Regions from separate parts of the uncultured Pseudosulfitobacter sp. genome, predicted to be linked through region 2. Evidence: riboswitches for the same ligand, from Rfam matches in the RefSeq annotation. Region 2 holds a riboswitch; each other region holds the start of a gene.

Region 1 (4,087 bases), on a different contig from region 2:
ATCTGCGTCAAGCTGCTGCGGCGGCACGCGGAACTGGTGGGGTTGAAGTCGAACTTTACCATTCTGGACACGGACGACCAGTTGCGTCTGTTGAAACAACTGGTCAGTGCGGCGGGCATTGACGACAAACGCTGGCCCGCGCGGCAACTGGCCGGGGTCATTGATGCATGGAAAAACCGCGCGCTGACGCCGGACAAGATCCCGGCGGCGGATGCGGGGGCCTACAATCACAAGGGTGTCGAGCTGTACGCGCAATACCAGCGCCGGCTGATCGACCTGAACGCCACGGATTTCGGTGACCTGCTGTTGCACATGGTCACGATCTTTCAAAAGCACCCCGATGTGCTGGAACAGTATCAACGCTGGTTCAAATACATCCTTGTGGACGAATATCAGGACACCAACGTCGCCCAGTACCTTTGGCTGCGGCTGCTGGCGGGCGGGCACAAGAACATCTGTTGCGTGGGCGACGACGACCAGTCGATCTATGGCTGGCGCGGGGCCGAGGTGGGCAACATCCTGCGGTTTGAAAAGGATTTTCCCGGCGCGCATGTGGTGCGGCTGGAACAGAACTACCGCTCGACCCCGCATATTCTGGCGGCAGCGTCTGGCGTGATTGCGGGCAACTCGGACCGGCTGGGCAAGACGTTGTGGACCGAAGAGACCGAGGGCGAGATGGTGCGCCTGATCGGCCATTGGGACGGCGAGGAAGAGGCCCGCTGGATCGGTGAGGAGATCGAGGCGGCGCAGCGTGGCACCCGTGGCCTGCGGGCGATGAACCTGGACGAGATGGCGATCCTGGTCCGTGCTTCGCACCAGATGCGCGCCTTCGAGGACCGGTTCCTGACCATCGGGCTGCCCTACCGCGTGATCGGTGGCCCGCGCTTTTACGAGCGTTTGGAAATCCGCGATGCGATGGCCTATTTCCGTGTCGTGGTGTCGCCGGACAATGATCTGGCGTTTGAACGTATCGTCAACACGCCCAAGCGCGGCCTTGGCGACAAGGCGCAGCAGACGATCCAGATCACGGCGCGGGCCAATGGTGTGAACCTGGTCGAAGGCGCGCGGATTGCGGTTGAACAAGGGCTGATTAAGGGCAAGGGGGGTGCCGAGCTGCGCAAGCTGGTCGAGGGTATCGACCGTTGGTCCGCGATGCTGCGGTCGAACGGCACCCGCGTTCTGGACGATGACGACAGCGTGGTGGACACCGAAACCGACACCGCGCCGGACTATACCCACATCGAACTGGCCGAGGTGATTCTGGACGACAGCGGCTATACCGCCCACTGGCAGAACGACAAGACACCCGAGGCACCGGGGCGGCTGGAGAACCTCAAGGAGCTGATCAACCAGCTGCACAATTTCGAGAACCTGCAAGGGTTTCTGGAGCACGTTAGCCTGATCATGGACAACGAGCAGGAAGGCGAGGGCGCCAAGGTCAGCATCATGACCCTGCACGCGGCCAAGGGGCTGGAATTTCCCATGGTGTTCCTGCCCGGCTGGGAGGACGGCCTGTTCCCCTCGCAACGGTCAATGGATGAAAGCGGGCTGAAGGGGTTGGAGGAAGAGCGGCGGCTGGCCTATGTCGGCATCACCCGCGCCGAGGAAGTGTGCACGATTTCGTTCGTGTCGAACCGGTTCGTGTTCGGTCAGTGGCAGTCGGCCCTGCCGTCGCGGTTTATCGACGAATTGCCCGCCGACCACGTCGATGTGCTGACCCCGCCGGGGCTGCACGGTGGCAATTACGGTGCGGCCGGCATGGCCGAGGTCAAATCCCGCCTGCACGATGCTGCGGCCGATGCCAATGTCTACAACTCGCCCGGATGGCGGCGGTTGCAGGCGCGCAGTCAGGACCGGTCGGTCAGCCAGCCCCGCGAAAGCCGCAACACCACCATCGACGCCAGCGCCGTCAGCAGCTTTACCGTCGGTGAACGGGTGTTCCACCAGAAGTTCGGCTATGGCGCGGTTGTCGGGATCGAGGGCGACAAGCTGGAGATCGCGTTTGAAAAGGCGGGGCTGAAAAAGGTCGTGTCAAAGTTCATCACCGGCACCGACGATATTCCGTTTTAGGGCATGACCCCAGGGCACGTCGCAAACAGCCGCTTGCTGCCGTCTTTGCACTTGCTGTGAATCGGCTGCACTTCTAATCTGAACGTCCAAGGTGCCGCCCACGGGCGGAGAATTGGGAAGCCGGTGAGATGCCGGCGCTGCCCCCGCAACGGTGAGGGTGGGATGCAACGGGCAAGGCCACTGGGGACAGTCCCCGGGAAGGTGCCCGTCGCAGGCCGCAAGGCCGCCCGCCCCAAGCCCGGAAACCAGCCTTGGTGTTACGTGAATCGCGGGTGGCGATGGAGGCGGCTGTGCACAGGTCTGTTCCCGTGCTGCCCTTCCCGAACCATCCGTCCAATGGAATACGTCACGGGGCGTGACGGGAAAGGACGACAGATGTTTTCAAGGATCGTGGCAGGGCTTGCCGATCTGGACAATGCCGGTGCCGACGGCGATGCGGCGGCGCGGGCGGGGTTTCTGGAATGGGTGTTTACCCTGCCGCAGGACGTGCGGCCCAGACAGGCGGCGCGCGATGTGCTGGCGCATTGGGAGGATGACAACCCCGGCCCTGCGGTCAGCGCTTTTCTGGATCATATCGCAGCGGCGACGCATCACATTCCGACGCCACAGCGCCGGGGTGGGGCTGCGGGGCGTCGGATGGTGCATTAAGCGGTTTGGCACTGCGTAACCCTCACCTGTTGTCAGCGTGAGCCAGCAGTGGTTTTCGACAAGCGATTTGGTTGGGGAAACCGATCGACAGGTCTGCTCTCCTTGGGGCTCAAAGCAGCCCTTAGGGCGATTTGCTCTGAATGTCCGGTTCGAGCCTGTTCCTCTTTCCCCCGCGCGGAATCAAGGCCGAAGGCCGCCGCGCATCGCCGGGCCGCCCCACGGCACGGCGATTTGGTTGCTGTTGCGCGTGACGGACAGGTTGGATGTGCTTGGCTGCCATAAAGTGCCAGTCACAGAAGCAGGATCGCCGCACCACGGCCCGACGATGCGCGGCTTCGCATTCCATTTCTAACGGCAGCTTCGTCCCGCACAGCGACCAATCGCGCCGCGCGCCGACACCACATTCCGAACCCCCTCACAAACATAAAAAAACGGCGGCCCCGGGAGGATGGGACCGCCGCCTTTGCAATTGCCGGGACCAGGGAGGAGGAGAGGCCCGACAATTTTAGGGTGCGACGGGATCTGGGAGGAGAGACCGCCGCGTATTTTCACCACCGGGCCAGGGAGGAGGAGAGGCCAGGTGGCGATCCGTATCCCCGTTTGACCGGGGTAGAAGGTGCGGCGGCACTTGGGAGGAAGGGCCGCCGCCTAGTTCACCACCGGGTCAGGGAGGAGGAGAGACCCAAGTGGCGATCCAAACCCCCGTTTGACCGGGGTATCCTGTGCGGCGACACCTGAGGGAGGAGCGGTGTCGCCGCGTTAGTCACTGCGCAGGTCAGGGAGGAGGAAAGACCGGCAGCGATGTCGTATCCCCGTTTGATCGGGGAAAAGGTGCGGCGGCATCAGGGAGGAGGAGAGATACCGCCGCGTCGTGACGGACATTTCCGGGAGGAGGTGAAAATGCCCGAACTCGTATTACTTGTCGCCGTAGGCTGCCTCGGTGGCAATCCGGCGGATTTGCGAGCGGTGCAGGCCGAGATCAGCGAGATCGCGATCACCCAGGCTTGCCAGCTCGTTGAATGTTGTGCGGTAGACCGCGCGTTTTGCCTGACGTGCCGCAGCGGCGTCCAGCAGGCGTGCTGTGGTTGCCAGCAGACGCTCGGTCAGGCTTGCGTATGTGGTTGTCTGGTTCAGATAGGCCATGTTCGTCGGTGCCTCGGATGTTTGTTTTGCGTTCGTTTGCGTTCGTGTTGACTTCAATTTAGTGAAATGCTGCGCCTGCACAATAGACGTATCAACAATGCTGCCATGCAGCAAATGCATAGGGGGCACTGACCTATTTTTGCAAAGCGCCCAAGCCTTGTGCAAACCGCCGTTAGGGGTTGCACCTGCGGCGGCAACTGCCACAACAATGGCTGTGAAAAGAGGT
Region 2 (4,087 bases):
CGCCCTGGTGCAGGACGGGCTGTCCGTTCAGGCCTTCAAGTCCGGCCCCGATTACATTGATCCGGCCTTTCACCGTGCGGCAAGTGGACGGACCTCGTACAATATCGACACATGGGCGATGGGGCTGGGGCTTCTGGGCGCGATTTCAGCGCAGGCCAAAGGCGTCGATATCTGCATCGCAGAAGGCTCCATGGGCCTGTACGACAGCGTCGCGACACGCGGCCAAAGCGGGTTTGGCGCCAGCGCCGAAACAGCGGCATTGATGGGCTGGCCGGTCGTTCTGGTGGTGGATGTCAGTGGGCAGGCACAATCGGCAGCGGCGGTGGCCCTTGGGTTCCGGCAGTACAATCCCGATGTGCCGTTTGCCGGCGTCATTCTGAACCGCGTGGCCTCGCCGCGCCACGAACGGCTGGCGCGGTTGGGTATGGAAAAGGCGGGGCTGCCCGTGCTGGGCGTGCTGCCCCGGCGGGGTGATCTGACACTGCCCGAGCGGCACCTGGGGCTGGTGCAAGCGGCCGAGCATCCGGATCTGGAGGCCGCGATTGCAGGATATGCGGATTTCCTGCGGGCGCATGTCGATCTTCCCGCGATCAAGGCCGCCGCGCGCGGCATGGCTGCCAGCACGGGGGCCGCCGGTGGCAGGTTGCCTGACCCGCCCGCCCAGCGGATCGCACTGGCTCAGGACGCTGCATTTTCCTTTGCCTATCCGCATCTGGTGGAAGGCTGGCGCGCGGCTGGCGCCCAGGTGCTGCCGTTTTCACCGCTTGCCGACGAAGCGCCCGACCCGAACGCCGACCTTGTCTGGCTGCCCGGCGGCTATCCCGAACTGCACGCAGCCCGGCTGTCAGCGGCGCAGACATTCGCACGCGGTCTGCGCGACCACGCCAAAACCCGGCCGGTCCACGGCGAATGCGGCGGCTATATGGCATTGGGCGAAGCCTTGATCGACAAGGATGGCGTCCGCCACCCGATGGTCGGTTTGCTTGGGCTGGTCACCAGCTACGAAACCCGAAAACTGCACCTTGGGTATCGTCAGGCAACGCTCTGCGCCGCAATGCCGGGACATGCGCCAACCGCGCGCCTGCGCGGGCATGAATTTCACTACTCTACCATTCTGGAACAACCCGATGCGCCGCTCGCTGCGGTGACCGATGCCGACGGCGCGGCAGTCCCCGAAACCGGGTCCTGTCGTGGATCGGTGACCGGCACGTTTTTCCACTTCATCACTGCGGAGGAAACCTGATGACAGGGTTTGTAAGCTTCGTCGGCTCTGGTCCGGGCGATCCTGAACTTTTGACGCTCAAGGCGGTAGACAGGCTCAGACACGCCGATGCGGTGCTGTTTGATGATCTGTCGTCGGGGCCGATACTGGCCCATGCGCGCGCAGGCGCGGATCTTGTCGGGGTCGGCAAACGGGCAGGGCGCGCCTCGCCAAAACAGGATCACGTCAGCCGGTTGCTTTTGGATTACGCCAAAATCGACCAACGCGTGGTGCGCCTGAAATCGGGCGATGGCGGACTGTTCGGCCGGCTCGAGGAAGAATTGGTCGCACTGCGCGCGGCGGGCATCCCATACGAGATTATTCCCGGCGTGCCCTCGGCCATCGCCGCGGCCGCCGCGGCGGGCATTCCCTTGACCAGACGCCTGACAGCGCGGCGGGTCCAATTCGTGACAGGGCATGACATCAGCGGTCAGCTCCCCACAGACCTGAACCTGCCCGCGTTGACCGACGCAACCGCAACAACCGTTGTTTTCATGGGGAAACGCACGTTTCCCAAACTCTATGCGCTGCTGAACGCGCACGGGCTGCCCGCCGACACGCCCGCCCTTCTGGCCGAGGATGTCGCAGGCCCCGCCCAGCGTCTGACCCGCACCACAGTCGCGGCCTTGTCCGAAAAGTTGAGCGCCGGAATATCCGATACGCCGGCACTTATCCTCTACGGTCCGCTGGCCTCGATTTAGCAAACCCCGGCACAGGAATGATCGTTGCCGTATGCAAATAACTGACTTAGTCTTTCCCCACGGTGGCACGTAAAAGTGCCTTAAAAGGGAACCAGGTGAAATGCTTGGACTGCCCCCGCAACTGTAAGCGGTGAGCGCAAGGGAAATACCACTGGCCAACCGGCTGGGAAGGTCCCAAGCGCCGCGACCCGCAAGTCAGGAGACCTGCCGTAAAACCCAAAGGCCTTGGCCTTTTTACATATCCATCACCGCCGGAGGGGCGGTTCTTATAAGGACGATCTTAATGCATATCGAACCCGGCGTCGTAGATGGCGCCAAAATGGTTTTCGCCTATGGTACGGCCGCGGCTGCAACCGGCTATTCCGTCAAACTGGTGGCCGCCGATCTGGCCAAAAGCGACATCATCACCTTTGCCGCGCGCACGGTGCTTGCCACTGTCGGCGTGTTTGTGTTTTTCGAAGTGTTGCCCCATTTCGCGGTCGGCGTGTCCGAGGTTCACCTGATCCTTGGCACGACACTGTTCTTGTTGCTGGGCGCCGCACCTTCCGCGATTGGTCTGGCGCTTGGTCTGCTCGTGCAGGGCATGTTCTTTGCGCCGACCGATCTGCCGATGTACTTTGTCAATGTGACCACTCTGCTGGTCCCTCTGTTCGCAATTGACGCGCTGGCAAAACGCGTGGTCCCCCAAGGCCGCGCCTATGTCGATCTGTCGTATTCACACGTGTTGAAAATGTCGGGCGTCTATCAGGGCGGCGTTGTCGCATGGGTCGCGTTCTGGGCGATCTATGGCCAGGGCGCGGGCGCGGAGAACCTTGGCGCGGTCTGGACGTTCGGTGCGGCTTACATGTTGGTCGTTCTGATCGAACCGCTTGTTGATCTGGCCGTGCTGGCCGCAGCAAAGACGCTGCGCCAAAGCAGCCTGCGCGGTCTCTTCACGGCGCGGCTCTATAACGCCGCCTGATCGACAAACCCCCAACGTTATTCCGGGCCCTTCGCGGGTCCGGAATTTTTTTTTTAATGGTATAACATCATGCTTCAAGATCTATGGCTGATCGGCATCGGGACGGGCAGCCCGGGCCATCTCACGGCGGAAGGCGCGCAGGCGCTGAAAGAGGCGGCGGTGATCCTGGTGCCGCACAAGGGCGAGGACAAGAGCGATCTTGCGGACATTCGCCATCGCATGATCGCGGCCAGCGGCACGACGGCTCAGGTGATCAGCTTTGACTATCCGGTGCGTGACCCCGCGCAGCCCTATCTTGATCGTGTCGACGCGTGGCACGATGAAATCGCGCGGCGCTGGCAGGCGGCGCTGGCAGATGCGACAGTGTCCGGCCCGGTTGCCGTGCTGGTGTGGGGCGATCCGTCCCTGTACGACAGCACAATCCGGATCGCCGCGCGTCTGGTGCCGCAGCCGTCCGTGCGCGTGGTGCCCGGAATCAGCGCCATTCAGGCTTTGACCGCAGCGCACATGCTGCCTCTGAACACGATCAACGGTGCGGTGGTGATCACGACAGGCCGCCGCCTGCGCGACGCGGGATGGCCCGATGGCGCCGAAACGGTTGTCGTGATGCTGGACGGTGCGTGCAGCTTTCAGCATTTGCCGACCGATGGGCTGACGATCTGGTGGGGTGCGTTTCTGGGGATGCCAGAACAGATCCTCGACCACGGGCGCGTGCAGGATGTCACAAAGCGGATCATTGCCACCCGCGAGGTGGCAAGACAACAGCACGGGTGGATCATGGACATCTACCTTCTGCGAAAGGACTAATGGGGCCTGGCCCATCTTGCTTTACCCCCGCATCCATGCCAGACATCGCAGCGTCGGTTTCCTTCGGGAATTCAAAGGGAATCCGTTCCGGCTTTGCCGGTAAACGGAACTGCCCCCGCAACTGTAGGCGGTAAGCGCCTCTCGATATGCCACTGGAGTGATCTCCGGGAAGGTGAGAGGTGCCGTGACCCGTCAGTCAGGAGACCTGCCGACACACATGTAACTTCGACCGGACGGGGTGTGCCGGGGCGGGAAACATTACGTTGCCGCTCGGCCGCAATCCGTTTCACGTCTCTTCCCTGATGGTCCAATCTGACGGGACGGATCGGATGAAAAAGACCTTGATGACGGCCGCTA
Region 3 (4,087 bases), on a different contig from region 2:
GTTCACCACGGTGTAGTCGGGCATTGCATTGCCGCCGTCATTGGCGCGCCCTGCGACGTGGTTCAGCACCAGCTGGCCTGACAGCTTGTCGCTCAGGTCTGCCTCGACGCCAATGACAAAGTCGTGCTTGGGCACGCGTATCAACTGGTTGCCGCTTGAATCTTTGCCATCTGTGTAGGTGTACGAGCCGAACAGATCGGTGCCCGCCCCCAGCGCCACGCGGCCCGACAGTTCAAGGCCAGAAGTTCGCGATGCACCTTGCAACTGTTCAAAGCGCCCCGGAATCGGCCCAGTCCAGCCATCAGGATCAAAGTAGTCTATCAAGTTGTCGATTTCTGTGTAGAAGACGGTGGCCTTGATCTGTGCATCTTTGGCAAAGCGGTGTTCAACGCCAATCTCGGCGCTTCGGCTTTCTTCTTGAACCAATGACGAGTTGCCATAGAGAGGGTCGAACAACTCGTAGAGCGATGGCGCACGGAACCCGGTGCCAATGGACGCGCGCAGGGTGGTGTCCGCTGTGATGCGCCAGTTGGCCGCAAGACGGCCCGTGGTGAACCCGCCAAAGGTCGAGTGGTCGTCGTGACGAAGAGCAAAGCTCAGGTCCACATCCTCGGAGGCGGCATATTGTGCCTCGCCAAAGACCGACGCGATCTCGTAAGTGTTCTTGACTCCGTCGACGTCAGATTTTTCTTCGGTGTAGCTGGCGCCAAAGGCCAGATCAACCGCGCCCATCTGGGTCACGCCTTTGTAGGCGAGCTCGTTGCGGCGTCCATTGAAATTGCTATTGCCACCAGATTTATATTCGCGGTCGGTTTCTGAGTAATTCATGGAAAAAGTATGCTGAATTACACCGCCATCGACTTCAGCGTAAATGCGTGCGCCTTTCCGTGTAATAAGCGATAAATCGTCGGTATCTGTGAGGCCCGGATTGAAGCTGTCATATTCAGTTTCGCTATCGATGTAGTTCAATGCGAAACCAAGCTTGACAACATCGGTGGCCTGATGGGCACCCGTTAGAAAAAGCGTCGTGCCTTTATAACCGTCAGCTTCGTCGTTGCCATCATTTTCATCAGCCGCAGAAAACCCGTTGGTGTCGATATGGCTGAAGGTAAAGGCGAGCTCACCGCGCTCAGTTTTGGTCGCCACGCCAAATGTGGCGGAATAAGTGTCGTAGCTGCCTGCTTCGAAGCTATAGCGCAGTTGTGTTCCCATTTCGGTGGCACGCAGGGTGGTGATGTTGATCACCCCACCAATAGCCTCTGAACCGTAGATTGCTGATTGCGAGCCTTTCAGCACTTCGATCCGGTCGATACCCGCGGTGGTTAGGCTGCCGAATCCGAAAGATGTTTGCCCGCTGGAAGGGTCGGTCATGTCGATGCCGTCGATGTAGACGGGGATGTATTTGCCGGGCAGGCCACGGATGCGCAGCGTCGTGGTGCTGCCAAGGCCGCCATTGCCCGACACCGAAATGCCCGGCAAAGTGTCCAGCGTTTCTTCAACGCGCGCGCTGCTGCTCTTTTCGATGTCGTCCTGCTCGGCCACTTCGACCACAGTGCCGGTGCGTTTCGTCTCAACCGGCGTCTGGCTGGCCGAGACGGTGATCGTGCCCAGATCAAAGGCGTCATCCTGCGCCAGTGCAACGCGGGGCAGGGTGGCCATGGCCAGCACGGAGGCCGAAGCGAGTAGATGTTTCATAAAATTATCCCCTTACAGACGGGTCGGTTGGGTCCGGCCCTTTGGTCGTCGATATGGGAAAGGACAAAGCGCCTTCCGCCGGTGAAACGCCACCAAAGCGGTCAGGCCGCCGACACATACGCACCCCGCGCGTGTATCCGGGTGATCCCTTTGGCAGGTCTCCTGACTTGCGGGTCGATGCGGGGCCGCGCCTTCCCGGGGTTGATCCCCAGTGGCATGTGACGGCGGCGCTCACCGCTTACAGTTGCGGGGGCAGTCACGGATTTGGGGAAATTGCCCCGTACCGCGTTCCCTTTAACGACGAGTCACCCCGCCGAACCAAAGTAGGCGTGGCTTAGCCTGCGGATCGCTGCCGATCAAGTTGTGAATGCGACGCAGCAGGCGGGGCTTGCGTCAAACCGGCGTCAAAGGTGACTTGCAGGCGGCAGGGCAGGACGGTATCGGTTGGGTCTTGCCAGACCAGCCCTGACCGAAGGACGCGCCCCATGACCGACACCGCCACGAACCTTGAAAGCTACCGCGTGACCGCCGACGAACTGCGCCAGTTCATCGAGCGGATCGAACGTCTGGATGCCGAGAAAAAAGACCTTGCCGAACAGCAAAAAGAGGTGATGGCCGAAGCCAAAGGGCGCGGTTACGACACCAAGGTGATCCGCAAGGTCATCGCCCTGCGCAAGCGCGAGCCCGACGACATCGCCGAAGAAGAAGCGGTTCTGGAGATGTACAAAGAAGCGCTGGGCATGTCCTGACGCGGGGCGCGGGGCGCGCGATTGCTTGCCTCGCACCTGCTGCACCCTGTCCGTACCGGGACGGTGCACCTCTTTACTTGAATGCTTGCCGCCTTTGACCGGGCAGCGTAGCGTCAGGGGCGTGGTCAATTGTCGGCCACGGGGGGATTTTCATGCGACAGACCACCGGCTTTGCCGCGTTGCTTTGCGTCCTGTCAGGGATGTCATCACCGGCCCTGGCCTCCGAGGCTTGTGAGGTTGTCGCAACCGTTGCGGGCGCGGCAAGCGTGCCACTACATGCTGAACCCGACGAGAGTTCGGACCTTCTTCACGTTGTGCCCGTGGGAGATATTGTTCTTTACCCTCAACAGGATCTGGCTCCGGCGCAGTCGGAAAGCTGGCTGTGGGTGCGCCACGACAGCACACAACGCGACATCTGGCAAAGCGGCATCGCGGGCTGGTTGCGCGTTGAGAATGTGACAGATTGCGGCTGAGCGCGGCTGCGCCTAACCCTGGCCGTTCTCGAGAAACTGAGATGCGTCAAGAATGGTTTCCGCCAACCCGTCAAAGAAACGCGGCGACATGACATCAATCAAGCCCGAGGGCGCGCCCTCGGCCCTGGTCGGGCCTTCCGCGGCCTGTACCACGGCAAACATCGGTGTCTTGGCGCTCAGCAACTCACGATGGCTCGCGCCTGTGCCGTGCTTCAGGACATTGATCGCCAGGTAGTATTGGTGAAGCCTGTGGGCAAGATCGGCATGTCCGGCGGCCGACAACCGGGCTTCGACTTTGCGTGACAGCGGGCCGCGTTTGAAATGGCGCTGCATGCGTGCTTCGAACACGGTAAAGACATCGACGGCCGCCAATTCGATTGCGACCGTTTCAGATGTCACTTCTTCGATTTGCGCGCCCGACAGAGGCTGACCCTGCGCATGTTCCAGGATTGCCGAAATCCGGTCTTGTGACGCTTTCGCGGCAGTCAGTGCAGCGTTAACCAGTTCTGGCAGGGTCTGTGAGGATGTCATGGTGCGTCCTTGATAAGATTTGCTCTCCCAATAAGCTAAAATGTCGCCGAGGGTAGGCCAAATGTATCCGCCGGCTCTGCACAGTTTGCGGTCTTGGCAAGAGAAGAGGGGCTTGGCGATTCTCCCGCAAGGTTGGGCTGTGGCCACAGCAGGAGGGACATTTCGAAAGGAAGCGCCTTTGGCCCCGGTTTATGATGACATGCGCACGTATAAGAGCGCTGTGACTGCGCGAAAAATTACTGAGATTTAAGGAAAAATGGTGCCCCCACACGGACTCGAACCGCGGACCTACTGATTACAAATCAGTTGCTCTACCAGCTGAGCTATAGGGGCACTCGGGCGCTCGTTTACTGCGCTGTTACACGACGCGCAAGATGAAAATGCACTTGCTGATGCAGTTTATGTTTGGTGGTTTTCCCGACCGTCAAAAACGCTATAACAAACGCACGGGCACAGCCTTACAGGATCAGACACCCATTTATGCAGATTGTTCTTCATACAGGCGCGCACTTCACGGAAGAAGAGCGGTTGGTCAAATGCCTGCTGCGCAACAAGGAAGACTTTGCCGCCAAGGGCGTGGCCGTGCCCGGGCCTTCGCGCTATCGCAAATTGTTGCGTGATACGTTTGGCGCGATGCAG

Evidence for each region. Region 2 has a riboswitch for cobalamin ahead of AAC077_RS15795 (energy-coupling factor ABC transporter permease). Riboswitches for the same ligand answer to the same signal wherever they lie in the genome.
Region 1: it holds a riboswitch for cobalamin, as region 2 does, so the genes downstream of both, AAC077_RS06400 (hypothetical protein) here and AAC077_RS15795 (energy-coupling factor ABC transporter permease) in region 2, are expected to answer to the same signal.
Region 3: it holds a riboswitch for cobalamin, as region 2 does, so the genes downstream of both, AAC077_RS01395 (TonB-dependent receptor) here and AAC077_RS15795 (energy-coupling factor ABC transporter permease) in region 2, are expected to answer to the same signal.

The regions. Positions count from the first base shown of each region.
Region 1 covers NZ_CAXBJW010000001.1:1,289,226-1,293,312, reverse strand. Annotated here, with positions in the region: gene AAC077_RS06405 (UvrD-helicase domain-containing protein) at 1-2,070, shown strand, start outside; cobalamin riboswitch at 2,143-2,339, shown strand; gene AAC077_RS06400 (hypothetical protein) at 2,446-2,718, shown strand; gene AAC077_RS06395 (DUF1127 domain-containing protein) at 3,634-3,981, opposite strand.
Region 2 covers NZ_CAXBJW010000007.1:118,219-122,305, reverse strand. Annotated here, with positions in the region: gene AAC077_RS15805 (cobyrinate a,c-diamide synthase) at 1-1,243, shown strand, start outside; gene cobA (uroporphyrinogen-III C-methyltransferase) at 1,243-1,962, shown strand; cobalamin riboswitch at 2,006-2,189, shown strand; gene AAC077_RS15795 (energy-coupling factor ABC transporter permease) at 2,246-2,923, shown strand; gene cobF (precorrin-6A synthase (deacetylating)) at 2,993-3,730, shown strand; cobalamin riboswitch at 3,768-3,958, shown strand; gene AAC077_RS15785 (ABC transporter substrate-binding protein) at 4,060-4,087, shown strand, end outside.
Region 3 covers NZ_CAXBJW010000001.1:276,349-280,435, forward strand. Annotated here, with positions in the region: gene AAC077_RS01395 (TonB-dependent receptor) at 1-1,695, opposite strand, end outside; cobalamin riboswitch at 1,830-2,033, opposite strand; gene AAC077_RS01400 (DUF2312 domain-containing protein) at 2,181-2,444, shown strand; gene AAC077_RS01405 (hypothetical protein) at 2,597-2,917, shown strand; gene AAC077_RS01410 (hypothetical protein) at 2,930-3,448, opposite strand; tRNA gene AAC077_RS01415 (tRNA-Thr) at 3,706-3,781, opposite strand; gene AAC077_RS01420 (hypothetical protein) at 3,929-4,087, shown strand, end outside.